Regions from separate parts of the Pseudoxanthobacter sp. M-2 genome, predicted to be linked through region 2. Evidence: riboswitches for the same ligand, from Rfam matches in the RefSeq annotation. Region 2 holds a riboswitch; each other region holds the start of a gene.
What was found. A riboswitch is a leader RNA that binds a small molecule or an ion and turns the genes downstream of it on or off. The one in region 2 is predicted to bind thiamine pyrophosphate.
Positions count from the first base shown of each region.

Region 1 (5,746 bases), 170 kb from region 2:
ACGATCCGGGCGCGGGCCTCCCTGCACGACTGGACGATCCGCCCGCACCGCCACCGCGACCTCCACCAGGTGATGGCGGTGGCGGCGGGCGGCGGCGTCATGGACCTCGAGGGCCGTCGGCTGACGCTCACCGCGCCGATGCTGATCTCGACCCCGCCGGTGGTGGTGCACGGCTTCGCCTTCGAGCCCGGCACCGAGGGCTGGGTGGTGACGCTGTCGGCCGAGGGGCTCGCAGCGGCGCTCGCCGCCTTCGGCGACCCCGGCCTCGCCGGCGCGGCGAGCCACGCCGCCCAGGTGGCGCTCTGCGGCGAGGAGGCGGCCGAGACGCTGGCGGCCTTCGCCGCCATCGAGCGCGAGGTGCGCTTTCCGCGCGCCGGCAGCCGGGCGGCGATCCTGGCGCGGGTATCGCTGGCGCTGGTCGCCGTCGCCCGCGCCGTCGAGGCCGGGCCGCACGGCGGCAGCGACGCAGCCGGGGCGGCCGGCGCCGTGGGCACCGACCTCGCGAATGCCGATGCCGCGCTGTTCGATCGCTATCGGCGGCTGGTCGAGGAACGCTTCCGCACGCAGCCGCGCATCGGCGCGCTGGCGTCAGAACTGGCGCTGAGCGAGGGCCGCCTCAACGCCGTCTGCCGCCGCGTCGCCGGCCGCTCCGCCCAGGAGGTGCTGCACGCCCGCGTGCTGCTCGAGGCGAAGCGCAGCCTCGTCTACACCTCGATGACGGTGGCCGAGGTCGCCTATTCGCTCGGCTTCACCGACCCGGCCTACTTCTCCCGCTTCTTCGCCCGCCGGGCGGGGGTGTCGCCGGCGGCGTACCGGGCGGCGGGGGAACGGTGAGGGGGTGGTTGCGTCCTCCCCCTGCCAGGGGGGAGGACAGCCGCGCCGCAGGCGCGGCAGGGGGGGGCCTGTCAATCCCAACGCGAACCTGAATTCGGATTCACAGGCCCCACCCTGACCGCTTCGCGGTCTGTCCCTCCCCCTGGCAGGGGAGGGACAGGTGCGCCTCATCCGCCTCGCCGCCCCGCCTCGCCGCCCCGCCTCGCCGCGGCCTTGGTGGCGGACTGCCACCCCTCCCCCCGCTTCCCCTCCCCGCGATCCCGTGTATCATCCGCCCTGCCTTGGGGTGCCGCGCACGCGGCTGAGATCACACCCATCGAACCTGATCCGGGTCGTACCGGCGAAGGGAACGGCGATGTGCCGCGGCCGGAGCTTCCGGTGACGCGGCCGCCCTCCCCGCCCCCGGACGCGAGGAGGAGACACGAGGATGACGACGCTTTCCGTTTCGCCCGGCGAGGCCCTCGCGCAGATGCGCGCGGCACGGCCGCTCGTTCACAACATCACCAACTACGTGGTGATGGGCTGGACGGCGAATGTGCTGCTCGCCGCCGGCGCGGCGCCGGCGATGATCCACGCCGAGGAGGAGGCGGGCGAGTTCGCGGCGATCGCGAGCGCCCTCGTCATCAACATCGGCACGATCTCGCAGCCGTGGCTGAACGGTATGCTCGCCGCCACCAGCGCGGCCAACGCCGTCGGCAAGCCGTGGATCCTCGATCCCGTGGGCGGCGGCGCCACTGCGTTCCGTCGCGAGGCGGTGGCTACGCTGCTCCTGGAACGGCCGGCGGTCGTGCGCGGCAACGCCTCGGAGATCCTGGCGGCCGCAGGGAGCGCGGCGACCGGGCGCGGCGTCGATGCCGCCGACGAGGCGGACGCCGCAGTGGAGGCCTGCGGGCGGCTTGCCGTGCGCTCGGGGGCGGCGGTGGTCGCCTCCGGCGCGGTCGACGTGGTCTCCGACGGCACCCGGCTCGTCCGCATCGCCAACGGCACGCCGATGCTCGCCGGCGTCACGGGCACGGGCTGTGCCGCCACCGCGCTGATCGGCGCCTTCCTCGGTGCCGGTTTGCCGGCCTTCGAGGCGGCGACCGCCGGCATGGTGCTGCTCGGCGTCGCCGGCGAGATCGCTGCCGATGGCGCGAGCGGCCCCGGCAGCTTCGCCGTGCGGTTGCTGGATACGCTCGCCGCCGTCACGCCGGCGGACCTCGAGGCGCGGGCGCGGGTGAGTTGAACCCGCGCGTGGCGCCAAAGTCCGGCGATTCCGGTTGGTAGGACCACGCCGGCGCGCTTAGAGTAGGCCCCGTATCCGGACGTTCATGCGCGGGTGTCGCCACCCGCGTGACCGGATGCATCGAGGAAGCAGGCCGCGACCCCCATCGCCACGGCCTGCCGGGGGCCACGGCCATGACGCTCGCGGGCGCCATCTCGACTGTGTCTGGCGTCCTCGGCGGCACTGCGCGCCGGGCGATCACCGCCGCCGCGCTGCTGCTCGCGCTCGCCGCCTGCGAGGAGGCGACGCCCCCGGCGCAGACGGCGGCGAGCAGCGAGGCGGCAAGCGACGCGGCGATGGTCGTGCCGCGCGTCGCCCTCGTCATGAAGACGCTGACCAATCCGTTCTTCCTGAAGATGGAGCAGGGGGCGCGGCGGGCGGCGGACGAGTTCGGGGCCGAGCTGCTCGTGCGCACCGGCGCCCAGGAGACCTCGATCGAGCAGCAGGTGGCGATCGTCGACGAGCTCGTCGCCGACAACGTCTCCGCGATCGTCATCGCCCCGGGCGATTCGGTGCGGCTGATCCCGGCGGTGAAACGCGCCCGCGAGGCCGGCATCCCCGTCGTCAACATCGACAACCGCCTCGACCCCGACTTCCTCGCCCGCTCCGGCCTCGTCGACGTGCCGTTCGTCAGCGTCGACAACGAGGCCGGCGCCCTGCTCGCCACCCGCCGCCTGGTGGCGGACGCGGCCGCCTCGCCGGACCGGCCACCGGCCGCCTTCGTGCTCGAGGGCATCCGCGGCGCCGACAATGCCGAGGCGCGGCGGCGGGGCGCCGTGCGCGGCTTCGAGGAGGCGGGCGTGCCCATCGCCGCCTCTGAAAGCGCGAACTGGAAGATCGACGAGGCCTACGACGTCACCAAGCGGGTGATGACAGCCCACCCGGAGATCACGCTCGTCTTCGCCGCCAACGACATGATGGCGCTCGGCGCCAGCCGCTACCTGCGCGACGCGGGCCGCTTCGACGTGCGCGTCGCCGGCTTCGACGCCCTGGATGAGGCGCGCCAGGCGATCGCTACCGGCGAGCTGCAGGCGACGGTGGATCAGCAGGCCGACCTGCAGGGCCACACCGGCGTCGCCTACGCCCTCAGCCTGCTGCGCGGCGAGAGCGTGCCGGCGGTGACGATGATCGACGTCATCGTCGTCGATGCGGAGACCATCAACGCGGCACCGACGCCGACCGGGGGGCCATGAGCCAGGATCCGGTCCAGGACCCGGCCGCCCATCCGGTGAGAGTTCAGGCGGGAGACCCGGCCCGCGACCGCGCATCCGGCTCGGGACAGGACCCGGCGCCCTCGTCCGAACCGACCGCGGCTTCCGGCTCCGCAATGGCGGGACCCGAGGGGGCGGCGCCGCGGCGGCGGCGGCACGCGAGCCTGCTCGTCAAGTTCGTCGCCTACATCGCCGTTCTCGGCGTGCTGCCGCTGCTGGTGCTCGGGCTGACCTCGTTCGAGGTGTCGCAGACCGTGGTGGACCGGCTGGCGGCACGCTATTCGGTGGCGCTGCTCGAGGCGGAGCGGGACTATCTCGACCTGCAGCTCGAACAGGTGGAATCGCTGATCGGCAGCATCGTCAGCGTCGACGACATCGTCGACGCGGTGTCGCAGGAGCGCATCGAGACCGACGCCTACACCCGCCTCGCGACGCAGGCGAAGGTCGGCTACATCCTCAGCAACTACCTCTACATCCGCGGGCTCGTGTCGATCGACGTGCTCGCCGCCAACGGCACCTACTACCACGTTGGCGGCACCCTCGATTCCGCCCCGCCCGACAGCGACCGCCGCGGCGAGATCCTGTCGGCTCTCGCGAGCGCGGGCGAGCGGACGCACTGGTTCGGCATCGTCGAGAACCTCAACCCGCGCTCGCCCGACAGGCTGGTGATCACCGCCGGCCGCGGCATCTGGCGCACCGACCGCGAGACGGTGACACGGCGGGCGGTCGCCTCGGTGCTGGTCAACTTCGACGTCGACGCGCTCTACCGGCAGTTCGTGGTGTCGAGCCTCGGGGTCGGCTCGCATCTGATGGTTGTCGATGGCAGCCGGCGCATCGTCTACCACCCGCACGCCGAGCGCATCGGCACGACGGTGCCGGAGGACCTCATCGCCGCCCTCGCCGATCCGCCGGCGGCCACCGAGATGACGATCGACGGCGTCGAGACGCTGGTGACGGCGGTGCGCTCGAACCAGACCGGCTGGTGGGTGCTGGCGCTGGTGCCGCAGCGGACGATCCGGGCGGAGACGGCCGGCATTGCGCTCGCCACCTCGGTGGCGCTGCTGATCTGCCTCGCCTTCGTCGCCGCCGTCGGGTTCGCGCTGTCGCAGACGGTGGTGACGCCGCTGAAGCAGCTGACCGAGCGCTTCAAGCGCTTCCAGGCGGGCGATCCGGCGGCGCTGCGGCCGGTGCCGGTGAACGGCCAGGACGAGATCGCCGAGCTGTCCCGCTGGTTCAACACCTTCGTGCAGACGGCCGACGAGCGCCGGCGGGCGGACCGGGCGCTCCGCGACAGCGAGGAGCGCTATGCCCTGGCGATCCGCGGCGCCAACGATTCCCTGTGGGACTGGGACCTGAAGACCAACCGGCTCTATCTGTCGCCGCGGTGGAAGACGATGCTCGGCTACCGCGAGGAGGACGTGCGGGACGCGCCGTCGATCTGGTTCGACCGCATGCACCCCGGCGACCGCGCCGCCGTGCTCGGCGCGCTGGAGGACCACCTCGCCGGCCGCTCGCCGCATTTCGAGATCGAGCACCGCCTGCTCGCCTCCGACGGCACCTATCTGTGGATGCTGGTGCGCGGCCTCGCCGTCCGCGACGAGCACGGCGTGCCCTACCGCATGGCCGGCTCGCACTCCGACGTCACCGCCCGCAAGCGTGCCGAGGCGAAGCTGCGCCACGACGCCCTGCACGACGTCGTCACCGGGCTCGCCAACCGGCGGGCGCTGTTCGACCAGGTGGAGGAGGCACTCGCGGCGGCACGCGAGACGGGCCGGTCGGTCGGGCTCCTGATGTTCGACCTCGACCACTTCAAGGACATCAACGACACCCTCGGCCACGAGACGGGAGACCAATTGCTCGCCGCGGTGGCGCAGGTGGCGAGCGAGATCGTTGGGGAGAGCGACCGCGTGGCGCGGCTCGGCGGCGACGAGTTCGCCGTGCTGTGTCCGACGATCCCGGAACCGGATGCGCTCGCCGGTATCGCCGGGCGCATCGTCGAGCGGCTGCGGTTGCCGCTCGCCGTCGGCGAGCGGCGCTTCTCCATCACGGTGAGCGTCGGCGTTTCCGTCTCGGGACCGGCGACGACATCGGATGACCTCGTGCGCGAGGCCGATCTCGCCCTCTACGAGGCGAAACGCACCGGCCGCAACCGCGTCTGCTTCTTCGACGAGGAACTGGAGCGGCAGGCGCATGACAGGCTGGCGATCGAGACGCTGCTGCGCACCGAGCCGGCCGAGACGGCGCTGTTCCTCTTGTTCCAGCCGCAGGTCGATGCCGCCACGGGCGCCATCCGGCGCTTCGAGGCGCTCGCCCGCTGGCGCTGTGCCGACGGCTCGGTGCTGCGGCCGGACCACTTCGTGCCCGCCGCCGAGCGATCCGGGCTGATCCAGGAGATGACGCGGCTCATCGTCCGCCGCGCCCTGGAGGCGGTGGCGGC
Region 1 covers NZ_JAWDIR010000022.1:220,070-225,815, forward strand. The annotation lists gene RUR49_RS12760 (helix-turn-helix domain-containing protein) at 1-834, shown strand, start outside; TPP riboswitch at 1,107-1,201, shown strand; gene thiM (hydroxyethylthiazole kinase) at 1,262-2,059, shown strand; gene RUR49_RS12770 (substrate-binding domain-containing protein) at 2,233-3,291, shown strand; gene RUR49_RS12775 (EAL domain-containing protein) at 3,426-5,746, shown strand, end outside.
Region 1: it holds a riboswitch for thiamine pyrophosphate, as region 2 does, so the genes downstream of both, thiM (hydroxyethylthiazole kinase) here and thiB (thiamine ABC transporter substrate binding subunit) in region 2, are expected to answer to the same signal.

Region 2 (5,746 bases):
CGAGGTAGCCCGGCATGGCGTGAATGTCGGTCATCGCTCCCGCGCCCCGCTGCTGCGCTGCACCCCCGTCCGCATAGCACCATCACCCCCCATTCGCTACATTGACGGGTATACTCATCATAGGCATACTTACCAATAATCACCGGCAAATTTCACCCGGCGCGTACGACGCCGGGGAGCCGGCGTGACGAGGGAGGACGCGATGTCGGTCGCCGTGACGATGGCCCCAGCCGCCCCCACTGCGGAGGAGGAGGCGCAACTCGCCCGGCTCTATGCCGACTTCGAGCGTCACCATTTGATGCCGCTGTGGACCCAGACCAACGACCTGATGCCGCTGACGCCGAAGCCGAAGGCGGTGCCGCACGTCTGGGCGTGGAAGGACCTCTATCCGCTGGCGCAGCGCTCGGGCGAGCTGGTGCCGGTCGGGCGTGGCGGGGAGCGCCGTGCCATCGGCCTCGCCAATCCGGGGCTCGGCGGCCATGCCTATGTCAGCCCGACGCTGTGGGCGGCGATCCAGTATCTCGGCCCGCGCGAGACCGCGCCGGAGCATCGCCACTCGCAGAACGCCTTCCGCTTCGTCGTCGAGGGCGAGGGCGTGTGGACGGTCGTCAACGGCGACCCGGTGCGGATGAGCCGCGGCGACTTCCTGCTCACCCCCGGCTGGAACTTCCACGGCCACCACAATGTCACTGACCATCCGATGGCGTGGATCGACGGCCTCGACATCCCGTTCGCCCAGCAGATGGACGTCGGCTTCTTCGAGTTCGGCTCGGAACGCGTCACCGACGCCGCGACGCCGGCGTTCTCGCGCGGCGAGCGGCTGTGGTGCCATCCGGGCCTCAGGCCGCTCTCGGGGCTGCGCGACACCGTCTCCTCGCCGATCGGCGCCTACCGCTGGGAGGTCACCGACCGGGCGTTGACCGAGCAGCTCCTCCTCGAGGAGGAGGGCCAGCCGGCCACTGTCGCGCCGGGCCACGCGGCGGTCCGCTACGTCAACCCGACCACCGGTGGCGACGTCATGCCGACCATCCGCGCCGAGTTCCACCGCCTGCGCCCCGGCACGGTGACGCAGACGCGCCGCGAGGTGGGCTCGTCTGTTTTCCAGGTCTTCGAGGGACGCGGCGTGGTGACGCTCGACGGTGGCGAGACGTCGTTAGAGACGGGCGACCTGTTCGTGGTGCCGTCCTGGTGCGCCTGGTCGCTGGCCGCCGAAGGATCGTTCGACCTCTTCCGCTTCTCCGACGCGCCGATCATGGAGCGGCTGAGCTTCGCCCGCACACAGGTCGAGGGTGGCGACCGCTGAGGCGGGGAGGCCGGAGATGGATCCCCTCGAAGCGGCCCGTGCCGCTCTGCGCGTCCGGCAGGGCGCCGGCGCGCGCCATGACGCACCCGAAGCGCCGGCCGAGGCCTTGCTCTGGGCGCGGCTCGGCACGGCCTGCGTCGCCCGGCTTTTGAACGAGCTGCCGGACGCGGCGCTGTACGCGCCGAGTGCTGTGCCCGGCTGGACGAGGGCGCACGTCGTCGCCCGCCTCGGCTATCAGGCGCGGGCGCTCGCCTGTCTGGCGGAGGGTGCGGCGAGCGGTGCCATGCAGCCGATGCACGCCTCGGAGGAGGCCCGCAGGGTGGAGATCGAGAACGGCGCCTCGCTGCCGGCGCGGGCGCTGCGCCACCTCGTCAGTCACGCGGCCGCCCATCTCGACGTCGAATGGCGCGATCTCTCCGGCCCCGCCTGGGACGCCCCCCTGACGCTGCCGGACGGGTCCGTGATCGCCACCCGCGACACGCCCTGGCTTCGCGCCCGCGCGCTCTGGCTCGGCGCCGTCGATCTCGACGCCGGGGGCTCGCTGCGCGACGCGCCGGAGGGCTTCCTCGACCGTCTCCTCGCCGAGGCGGCGGCGACCTGGCAGGGTCCCGACCGCACGCTCATTGCCACCGATCGCGCGTCCCCAATCCGCCTCGGCGCCGGCGGCTCCGCCATCCGCGGCCGTGCCGCCGACCTCGCCCGCTGGATCACCGGGCGAGGTCCGCCGGCCGGACCGGCGGCACCAGGCCTTTCGCACGAGGAACCGCTGCCCGGCGTGGCGGTCGACCCGACATCCGAGCTCTGAAGGAGCGTTCATGTCCCGACATCTGTTCCCGCCTCTGCAGTATCCGACGGTGCCGGCCGGTTCGGCGCACTATCCGGTCCACCGGATCTTCTGCGTCGGGCGCAACTACGCAGAGCACGCCGCCGAGATGGGCGTCGAGGTCGATCGCGAGGCGCCGTTCTACTTCCTGAAGGATGCGCAGGCGCTCGTGCAGAGCGGCGCCACGATCGCCTATCCGCCGGGCACCGGGAACTTCCACTACGAGATGGAGCTCGTGCTGGCGATCGGGGCGCCCGTCTTCCGGGCTTCGCCGGAGGCGGCGACCGCCGCCATCTGGGGCTACGGCTGCGGCCTCGACATGACCCGGCGCGACCTGCAGCTCGCCGCCCGCGCCAAGCAGCGCCCGTGGGATCTCGGCAAGAACGTCGAGCAGTCCGCGGTGATCTCATCGCTGGTGCCGGCGGCCGAGGTCGGCACCATCGGGCCGCAGCGCATCTGGCTCAGCGTCAACGGCGTCGTGAAGCAGGACGCCCACCTGTCCGACCTCGTGTGGTCGACGGTCGAGCTCGTCGCCCACCTGTCGCGCTTCTACCACCTGGCGCCGGGCGACCTGATCTATACCGGTACGCCGGCAGGGGTCGGCGCCGTCGTAGCTGGCGATGTCATCCACGGGGGCATCGACGGCCTGCCGCCGATCGAGCTGAGGGTAGGACCGGCCGAATGATCTTCCACGGCTATTTCCGTTCGTCCGCCGCCTGGCGGTGCCGCATTGCGTTCAATCTCAAGGGCGTGGCGATCGAGGACCATCGCTTCGTCCACCTGCGGCGGGTCGAGCAGCGTGCGCCGGACTATCTGGCGCTCAGTCCGCAAGGCCTGGTGCCGGCGCTCGAGCTCGATGACGGCACCACCCTCATCCAGTCGCTGGCGATCATCGAGTGGCTGGAGGAGACGCACCCGGCGCCGCCGCTGCTTCCCGCCGATCCCGAGCACCGGGCGCTGGTCAGAGGATTCGCCCAGGTCATCGCCTGCGACATCCATCCGCTGCAGAACCTGCGGGTGCTGAAATATCTGCGTGAGGAGCTCGGCCAGACACAGGCCGGGCTCGATGCCTGGTGTGCGCGTTGGCTCGGCGACGGGCTCGCCGCCTGCGAGGCGCTCGTCGTGCGGAGCGGCGGCGACGGGCGGTTCTGCTTCGGCGACAGGCCGGGCCTCGCCGACGTCTGCCTGGTGCCGCAAATGGCCTCGGCCGACCGCTTCGGCGTCGACACCTCGGCCATGCCGCGGCTGCGGGCGGTGGCCGCCGCCTGTGCCGAGATCCCCGCCTTCGCCGACGCCGCTCCGGCGCGCCAGCCGGACGCCGAGCCCTGAGGCCGTGGCACCGGGAGCGCTCGAACCTCCCGTCGCTGCCCTTCGCGCTTGCGAGCCTTCACCGTTCGCGGACCCCGCGTCGGTCTCCATCCGGACGTCGGTCCCACCCTTGCGGCCCACCCCCTTCGTCGTCTAACGTCCCACTCGTCTCACGGGGTGCCCGTTCCCACGGGCTGAGAGGCGGCTTCAAGCCGTAAACCCGTCGAACCTGATCCGGGTCGTGCCGGCGGAGGGATCGAGATGACGGCCTTTGCGCCTTCAATCGAATGCTACCCCCTTGCTCGTTCTCAGTCCGACGGCGCTCGCCCGCGCCGCTGGATGGCCGCGTCCCGGTTTCCCGCTCCCCGCGCACCGGATGCCGCTCTATGAACCAGCCCGACAAGAACCAGCCGGACCGCTCCCGCACGCCCAGCCTTCGCCGCTCGGTCGCGACCGCCCTCACCGCCGCGCTCGCCCTCGGTGCCTTCGCGGCCGGCCCGGCGGCGGCCCAGGACAAGCCCGTCCTCACCGTCTACACCTATGACGGCTTCCCCTCGAAATATGGCCCCGGCGGCACCATCAAGGAGCGCTTCGAGGCGGAGTGCGACTGCACCCTCGAGTGGGTCACGGCCGACGACGGCGGCACGCTGCTCGCCCGCCTGAAGCTCGAGGGCGACGCCACCCAGGCCGACGTCGTGCTCGGCCTCGACACCAACCTGATGGGCGAGGCGGAGGCGAGCGGGATGTTCGCCCCGCACGGCATCACGCCGACCGGCCTCACCATCCCGGTCGAGTGGACGAGCGAGACCTTCCTGCCCTTCGACTGGGGCTGGTTCGCCTTCGTCTACAACGAAAAGAAGCTTCCCAACCCGCCGAAGAGCCTCGCCGAGCTCGTCGACGGCGAGGGCGGTCCGACGCTGCTCATCCAGGACCCGCGCACCTCCACTCCCGGCCTCGGGCTGCTGCTCTGGCTGCAGGAGGTCTATGGCGACAAGTCCGGCGAGGCGTGGGCGAAGCTGAAGCCGAAGATCGTCACCGTGACGAAGGGCTGGTCGGAAGCCTACGGCATGTTCATCGAGGGCGAGGCCGACATGGTGCTGAGCTACCAGAGCTCGCCCGCCTACCACGTCATCGCCGAGAACCAGGAAGGCTTCCACGCGGCGATCTTCCCCGAGGGCCACTACGTGCAGATCGAGGTCGCCGGCATCACCAAGGCGACCGACGATCCCGAACTTGCGAAGAAATTCATGGCCTTCATGATCTCCGACGGCTTCCAGTCGGCGATCCCGACCGGCAACTGGATGTATCCGGCGGCGCTGCCGGAGAGCGAACTGCCGCCGGCGTTTGCGGCGCTGCCGAAGCCGGGGAAGAGCTTCCTGCTCGATCCGAAGGTGGTGCAGGAGAACCGCCGCGCCTGGATCGACGCGTGGCTCGCCGCCTACGGCAACTGACCTCCCGGTGAGAGCCCTTACGCTCGCGCCGTCGGCGCTCGCCGGCGGCGCGGCGCTCGCCCTCGTCGGCGGCGTCGTCGCGATCGCCGCGGTCGGCCTCGTTTCGGCCGCCGGCACCCTGCCGGCGGTGCCGTGGGCCTATGTGCGCGGCATCCTCGCCTTCACCGTGCTGCAGGCGACGCTTTCGACGGCGATCTCGCTCATCCTCGGCGCTAGCCTCGCGCTGGCGCTCGCTCGCCGGCCGGCGTTTCCCTGTCGCGGTGCCGTGCTGGCGCTGCTCGACCTCGCCTTTGTGCTGCCGCCGGTGGTGGTGATCTTCGGCGTCGTCGCCGTCTACGGCAATGCCGGCTACGTCCGCGAGATCAGCGACGCCATCGGCCTTTCCACCGGCCGCTGGCTCTACGGCCTGCCGGGCATCCTCATCGCCCACGCCGTCTTCAACGCGCCGTTCTGCGCCCGCGTCTTCCTCGCGGCGCTGGAGGCGGTGCCCGGTGAGCACTTCCGCCTTGCCGAGCAGCTCGGCATGAAGCCCGGCGCGATCTTCCGGCTGATCGACCGGCCGATCCTGCTTCGCGAGGCGCCCGGCGCCGGCGGCCTCGTCTTCCTGCTCTGCTTCACGAGCTTCCCGATCGTTCTGGCCCTCGGCGGCGGCCCCGGCGCGGCGACGCTCGAGGTCGCGATCTACGAGGCGATCATGTCGGAGGCCGATTTCGGCCGCGCGGCGGTGCTGGCGAGCGTTCAGATCCTCTGCTGCCTGGCGCTGATCGGCGTCGCCGCGGCGCTCGAGCGGCGGCCGGCGGAAGGCGGGGAGGGCGGCTGGCGGCAGCCGCGGCCGGACCGCGCCGCCGCCCTGCCGCGCGC
Region 2 covers NZ_JAWDIR010000022.1:388,363-394,108, reverse strand. The annotation lists gene RUR49_RS13490 (MarR family winged helix-turn-helix transcriptional regulator) at 1-34, opposite strand, end outside; gene RUR49_RS13485 (cupin domain-containing protein) at 203-1,303, shown strand; gene RUR49_RS13480 (maleylpyruvate isomerase family mycothiol-dependent enzyme) at 1,320-2,108, shown strand; gene RUR49_RS13475 (fumarylacetoacetate hydrolase family protein) at 2,119-2,811, shown strand; gene maiA (maleylacetoacetate isomerase) at 2,808-3,455, shown strand; TPP riboswitch at 3,598-3,708, shown strand; gene thiB (thiamine ABC transporter substrate binding subunit) at 3,821-4,885, shown strand; gene RUR49_RS13460 (ABC transporter permease subunit) at 4,893-5,746, shown strand, end outside.

Region 3 (5,746 bases), on a different contig from region 2:
ACATCGAGCGTTGGCGCCGGCCGAACGGCGAGAGCACGCGCGACCGCTTCTTCCTGTCGCGCGAGGCCCTCGACACCCTGCCGCCGGGACTGAAGCAGTTCTGGCGCGAGATGACGGAAATCCTGACCTCGCCGGAGCTGAAGCAGGCGGTCTTCCGCAAGCTCGCCACCGACATCGCGCTGCGCTTCGACACGACGCCTGCGAAGGTCGGCGACATCCAGGCCTGGCCGCGCTGCACGCTCCTGCGTGACACCGAGGGCTACCGCATCAAGCCGCACACCGACGGTCTCGAGAAGATCGTCACGATGCAGATCTATCTGCCGCCTGACGAGAGCCAGCGCGACATCGGCACCGTTCTCTATGAGGAAGACGGCTCGCTCATCGCCAAGCTGACGCGCCGCTCGCTGAAGAAGTTCAAGAAGTTCGAGTTCCTGCCGAACACCGGATACGCCTTTGCGGTCAACAATCGCAAGGGCAAGAAGAGCTGGCACGGCACCGAGACGCTCGCTGGCTCGGTCGGGACGCGCAACACTATCATGAACCTCTACCGCGGCACTTCGGAAGAGGAATATTACTGATCGACGAGGCTGATGGGTGGTTGCTGCCCGTCGGCATGGTCTGAGGTCGGCCGCGACCCGCGGCCGCGCCGACGTGGACGGTCGGCAACATTTTTGCGGATCGGTGTCACACCTCGTCGGTCTGTCTCGTCCTGTCTCCGAACCCGGGCTCATCCGGGCAACGAGAGGACGACGATGACCCCCCGTATCGACCTGTTCAAATCCGCCCCCGACGCCATCAAGGCCATGATGGGCCTCGAGACCTATGTCCGGGCGAGCGGCCTCCCGACATCGCTGATGGAGCTCGTGAAGATGCGGGCCTCGCAGCTGAACGGCTGTGCGTTCTGCCTCGATATGCACGCCCGCGATGCACGCAAGCACGGTGAGAGCGAGCAGCGGCTCTATCTCCTCAGCGCCTGGCGGGAATCGCCGCTCTTCAGCGACAGCGAGCGCGCGGCGCTGGCGTGGACCGAGGCGCTGACGCGTCTCCCGGAGTCAGGCGTGCCCGATGATGTCTACGACGAGCTCACCCGCCACTTCTCGGAGGCCGAGATCGTTCGCCTGTCCATGCTGATCGTCGCGATCAACGGCTGGAACCGGCTCAACGTCGGCGTTCGTGCCGTGCATCCGGTCGAGGAGCGCAGTGCGGCGTGAACGCCACGTTGCCCCCGTCGTCGGCGCCGGCGGATGGCTTCGAGCCGCACCGGCGCCGGCTGCGCGGCCTTGCCTACCGCATGCTGGGCTCGGTCGCCGATGCCGAGGACGTCGTCCAGGACGCGTTCCTCCGCTGGCACGGAGCCGACCGGGCCGCGGTGGACGATGCCGGCGCCTTCCTGTCGCGCGTCGTCACCCGGCTCTGCCTCGACCGGCTGAAGTCGGCGCGGGCGCGGCGGGAGACCTATGTCGGCTCGTGGCTGCCCGAGCCCGTGCTCGAGGCCGATGCCTTCGGCGGCGGAGACGCGGAGGATGCAGCCCTCGACCTGTCGGTCGCGCTGATGCTGGCGCTCGAGCGGCTGTCGCCGCTGGAGCGTGCCGCCTTCCTGCTGCACGACATCTTCGATGCGAGCTTCGACGAGATTGCCGCGACGCTGGGACGATCGCCGGCGACCTGCCGCCAGCTCGCGACCCGCGCCCGCCGCAATGTCCGCTCCGAGCGGCCGCGTTTCCCCGTGCCGACGGAAGAGAGCGAGCGCATCGCGCGCGCCTTCCGCGCGGCCGCCGACAGCGGCGACGCATCGGCGCTCTCGCAGGTGCTGGCCGCCTCCGTCGTGCTCACCGCCGATGGTGGAGGGCGCGCCTCGGCGGTGAAGGATCCGCTCGTCGGCCGCGAGGCGGTGGCGCGCTTCTTCAGCCGGCTCGCCCGCGCGCCGCTCGGACCGGGCGTCGTCCGCGAGGCGCGGATCAACGGCCTGCCGGGCTATGTAACGCGCCACGCGGACGGCACCCTGCAGACCACCGCCTTCGAGATCGAGGACGGCCTGATCACCGCCATCCACGTCGTCCGCAACCCCGACAAGCTCTCGCACGTGCCGCCGCCGTAGAGGTCGACGCGGGTCGCATCGGGGGCGTTGGCCCTGGTTCAGCGCTTTGACATCCGCCTGCCGCCGCGGCTACGGTGCCGCCTCCTCATGGGGGTGCCCGTCCGGGCTGAGAGGTCGTGCGCGACCAACCCCTCGAACCTGAACCGGGTCATTCCGGCGGAGGGAATGGGATGGCTGCTCACCTCGCACAGACACTGTCGAGAACCGCTGGTCCGGGTGGTTCGCCTCTGCCGGCCGGGGCTCGCGCGCGCCGCAGCGTCGACCACTCGGTCTACATTGTCCTGGACCCGTCGGCCTCGAACGGTCGGCCGCTGACCGACATCGCCCGCGCCGCGGTGGCGGGCGGCGCCACCCTCCTGCAGTACCGCGACAAGCACGCATCCACCGGCGAAATGGTCGAGACGACGCGGGCGCTCCTCGCCGTGCTGGCGGGCTCGGGCGTGCCGCTCGTCGTCAATGATCGCATCGACGTGGCGCTCGCCGCCGGCGCCGACGGTGCGCATGTCGGCCAGGACGACATGGCCGTCGCCGACGCGCGCCGGCTGCTCGGTCCCGACGCCATCCTCGGCCTCAGCCTGAACTCCGTCGCCGAGGCAGAGGCGGCCGAACTCGACCTCCTCGACTATGTCTGCGGCCAGTGCGCCTTCGCCACCGGCAGCAAGGCGGACGCACCGCCGCCGATCGGCGTCGCCGGCATTGCCGAGATCGCCGCGACCGTCCGCCGGCGCGTGAGGGCGATGCCCGTCGGCGCCATCTCCGGCATCACCGCGGAAAATGCCGGCGCCGTCATCGCCGCGGGGATGGACGGTGTCGCCGTCATCTCCGCAGTCTGTGCCGCACCCGATCCTGCAGCTGCCACGAGAGCGCTCCGCCGCGCCGTCGATGCTGCCCGTGCCGAGGCCTCCGCATGACTGTTCCGACGACGCCGATCGCGCTCTCCATCGCCGGCACCGACCCGACGGCGGGCGCCGGCCTGCAGGCCGACCTCAAGACCTTCTCTGCCCTCGGTGTCTATGGCGCCACCGTCGTCACCGCGCTGGTGGCCCAGAACACCACCGGCGTGCAGGCGATCCAGGAGATCCCGCCGGCGTTCGTTCGCGCGCAGATGGATTCGGTCTTCTCGGACCTCGCCGTCGCGGCGGTGAAGATCGGCATGCTGTCGCAACCGGCGGTCATCGAGGCGGTGGCCAGCGGGCTGGAGGCCTGGGCCGGGCCGCCCATCGTCCTCGACCCGGTGATGGTGGCAGCCTCGGGCGACCCGCTGATCGCCGACGCGGCGGTGGCGGTGCTGACGCGGCGGCTCTTCCCGATGGCGCTGCTGATCACCCCGAACCTCTTCGAGGCCGCCCGGCTGCTTGGGCGTTCGCCGGCGGTTGACGAGGCCGAGATGGTGGCGCAGGGGACGGCGCTCCTCGATCTCGGGCCGGCGGCCGTGCTGGTCAAGGGCGGCCACGCCACGGGCGACGAATCGGCCGACGTGCTCGTTCAGTCGGGCCGCGATCCGGTCTGGTTCCGGGCGCCGCGGATCGCGACCCGCAACACCCACGGCACCGGCTGCACCCTGTCCTCGGCGATCACGGCCGGGCTCGCCAAGGGCGCCGCCCTGGAGGAGGCCGTGGGCGAGGGCAAGCGCTTCATCGCCGCCGCCATCGCCGCGGCGGACCGGCTGACGATCGGCCGCGGCCACGGCCCCGTGCACCACTTCCATGCGCACTGGCCCGCCTGACAGCCGGGAACCTCGTCACAATCCTGAAATCGGAATCGTGTCTCTCGGCGGCCGAGCGCGCCGGCGAAGTTGTTCCGGACCGCTCGTTCCGCCGAATCTGCCCTCCGGTGGCGGCGGCTGCCAGGTCGGCCGGCGCGAGCAAGGTTCCAGCCATGAGCGACGACGCTCCCACGCGTCTGTGCCGCACCATCTTCCTGTCCGACGTGCATTTGGGGACACGAGGCTGCCAGGCGCACCTGCTGCTCGACTTCCTGCGCCATCATGATGCCGAGACGATCTACCTCGTCGGCGACATCATTGACGGCTGGCGCCTCAGGCGGGCGTGGTACTGGCCGCAGGAACACAACGACGTCGTGCAGAAGCTCTTGCGCAAGGCGCGCAAGGGCGCCCGGGTCGTCTACGTCCCGGGCAATCACGACGAGTTCCTGCGGGATTATCTCGGCACGCATTTCGGCGGCGTCGAGGTTGTCGATTCGACCATCCACGAGACGGCCGACGGCCGACGGCTCCTGGTCATCCACGGCGATCAGTTCGACATCGTCGTCCGACACGCCAAGTGGCTCGCATTCCTCGGGGATTGGGCCTACACTGCCGCCCTCGGAATGAATACCTGGCTCAATGTGGGCCGGCGCAAGATCGGCCTCACCTACTGGTCGCTCTCCGCCTGGGCGAAGCTGAAGGTGAAGAACGCGGTGAACTTCATCGGGAAGTTCGAGGATGCCTTGTCGGCCGAGGCGCGACGGCGGGCCGTCGACGGGGTGGTGTGCGGCCACATCCATCATGCCGCTTTGCACGACCTCGGCGGTGTGAGTTACATCAACACCGGCGACTGGGTGGAGAGCTGCACCGCTGTGATCGAATCCCATGATGGAACGCTTGAGCTCGTCTACTGGGCGAGCTCTTCCCGGAGCCTCGTCCCCGTCGCAGCCCCCGGCGCACGCGCCGCCGCATGAGCCGACTCCTGCTCGTCAGTGACGCCTGGCACCCGCAGATCAACGGCGTCGTCAGGACGCTCGAGCGCACGCTCGAGGAGCTCGAGACGTTCGGTGTCGCCTGCGAGACGCTCACCCCGGCGGACTACAAGACGATCCCCTGTCCGACCTACCCGGAGATCCGGCTGGCGCTGGCCACGCCGTGGTCCGTGTACGGCAGGCTTCGTGATTCTGGCGCCGAGCTCATCCACATCGCGACGGAGGGCCCGCTCGGCGTGCTCGCCCGGCGCTGGTGCGTGCGGAACGGCGTCCGTTTCACGACGAGCTATCACACCCGATTTCCCGAGTACGTCGCGGCCCGCATTCCCGTGCCGCTAGACTGGACGTATGCGTGGATGCGCTATTTCCACGGCGCGGCGGCCGCCTGCATGGTGGCGACGCCGACGCTGGAGCGCGACCTGGCGGCTCGTGGCTTCACCAACCTCGTGCGCTGGAACAGGGGCGTCGACCACAGCCTGTTCAACCCGGATCACCGCCGGGTCCTGGACCTGCCGCGGCCGATCTTCGGCTATGTCGGCCGGGTCGCCATCGAGAAGAACCTCTCGGCCTTCCTCGAGCTCGACCTGCCGGGCTCGAAGGTCGTGGTCGGTGACGGGCCGGCCGTCGCGGATCTGCAGCGCCGCTTCCCGGACGTCGTCTTCACCGGCGCAAAGGTCGGCCGCGAGCTCGCCGAGCATTTCACCTCGCTCGACGTCTTCGTGTTCCCGAGCCTCACCGACACGTTCGGCAATGTCGTCATCGAGGCGCTGGCGAGCGGCGTTCCGGTGGCGGCCTTCCCGGTGATGGGGCCGATCGACGTCATCGGCGACAGCCGCACGGGCGTGCTCGACAACGACCTGCGCAAGGCGGCGCTGGCGGCGCTCGAGATTCCCCGCTCCCGCTGCCGGGCCTATGCGCTGGGCTTCTCGTGGGAGGCTTCGGCCCGCAATT
Region 3 covers NZ_JAWDIR010000011.1:805,392-811,137, forward strand. The annotation lists gene RUR49_RS08750 (hypothetical protein) at 1-578, shown strand, start outside; gene RUR49_RS08755 (carboxymuconolactone decarboxylase family protein) at 753-1,211, shown strand; gene RUR49_RS08760 (sigma-70 family RNA polymerase sigma factor) at 1,208-2,098, shown strand; TPP riboswitch at 2,178-2,280, shown strand; gene thiE (thiamine phosphate synthase) at 2,269-3,009, shown strand; gene thiD (bifunctional hydroxymethylpyrimidine kinase/phosphomethylpyrimidine kinase) at 3,006-3,824, shown strand; gene RUR49_RS08775 (UDP-2,3-diacylglucosamine diphosphatase) at 3,977-4,777, shown strand; gene RUR49_RS08780 (glycosyltransferase family 4 protein) at 4,774-5,746, shown strand, end outside.
Region 3: it holds a riboswitch for thiamine pyrophosphate, as region 2 does, so the genes downstream of both, thiE (thiamine phosphate synthase) here and thiB (thiamine ABC transporter substrate binding subunit) in region 2, are expected to answer to the same signal.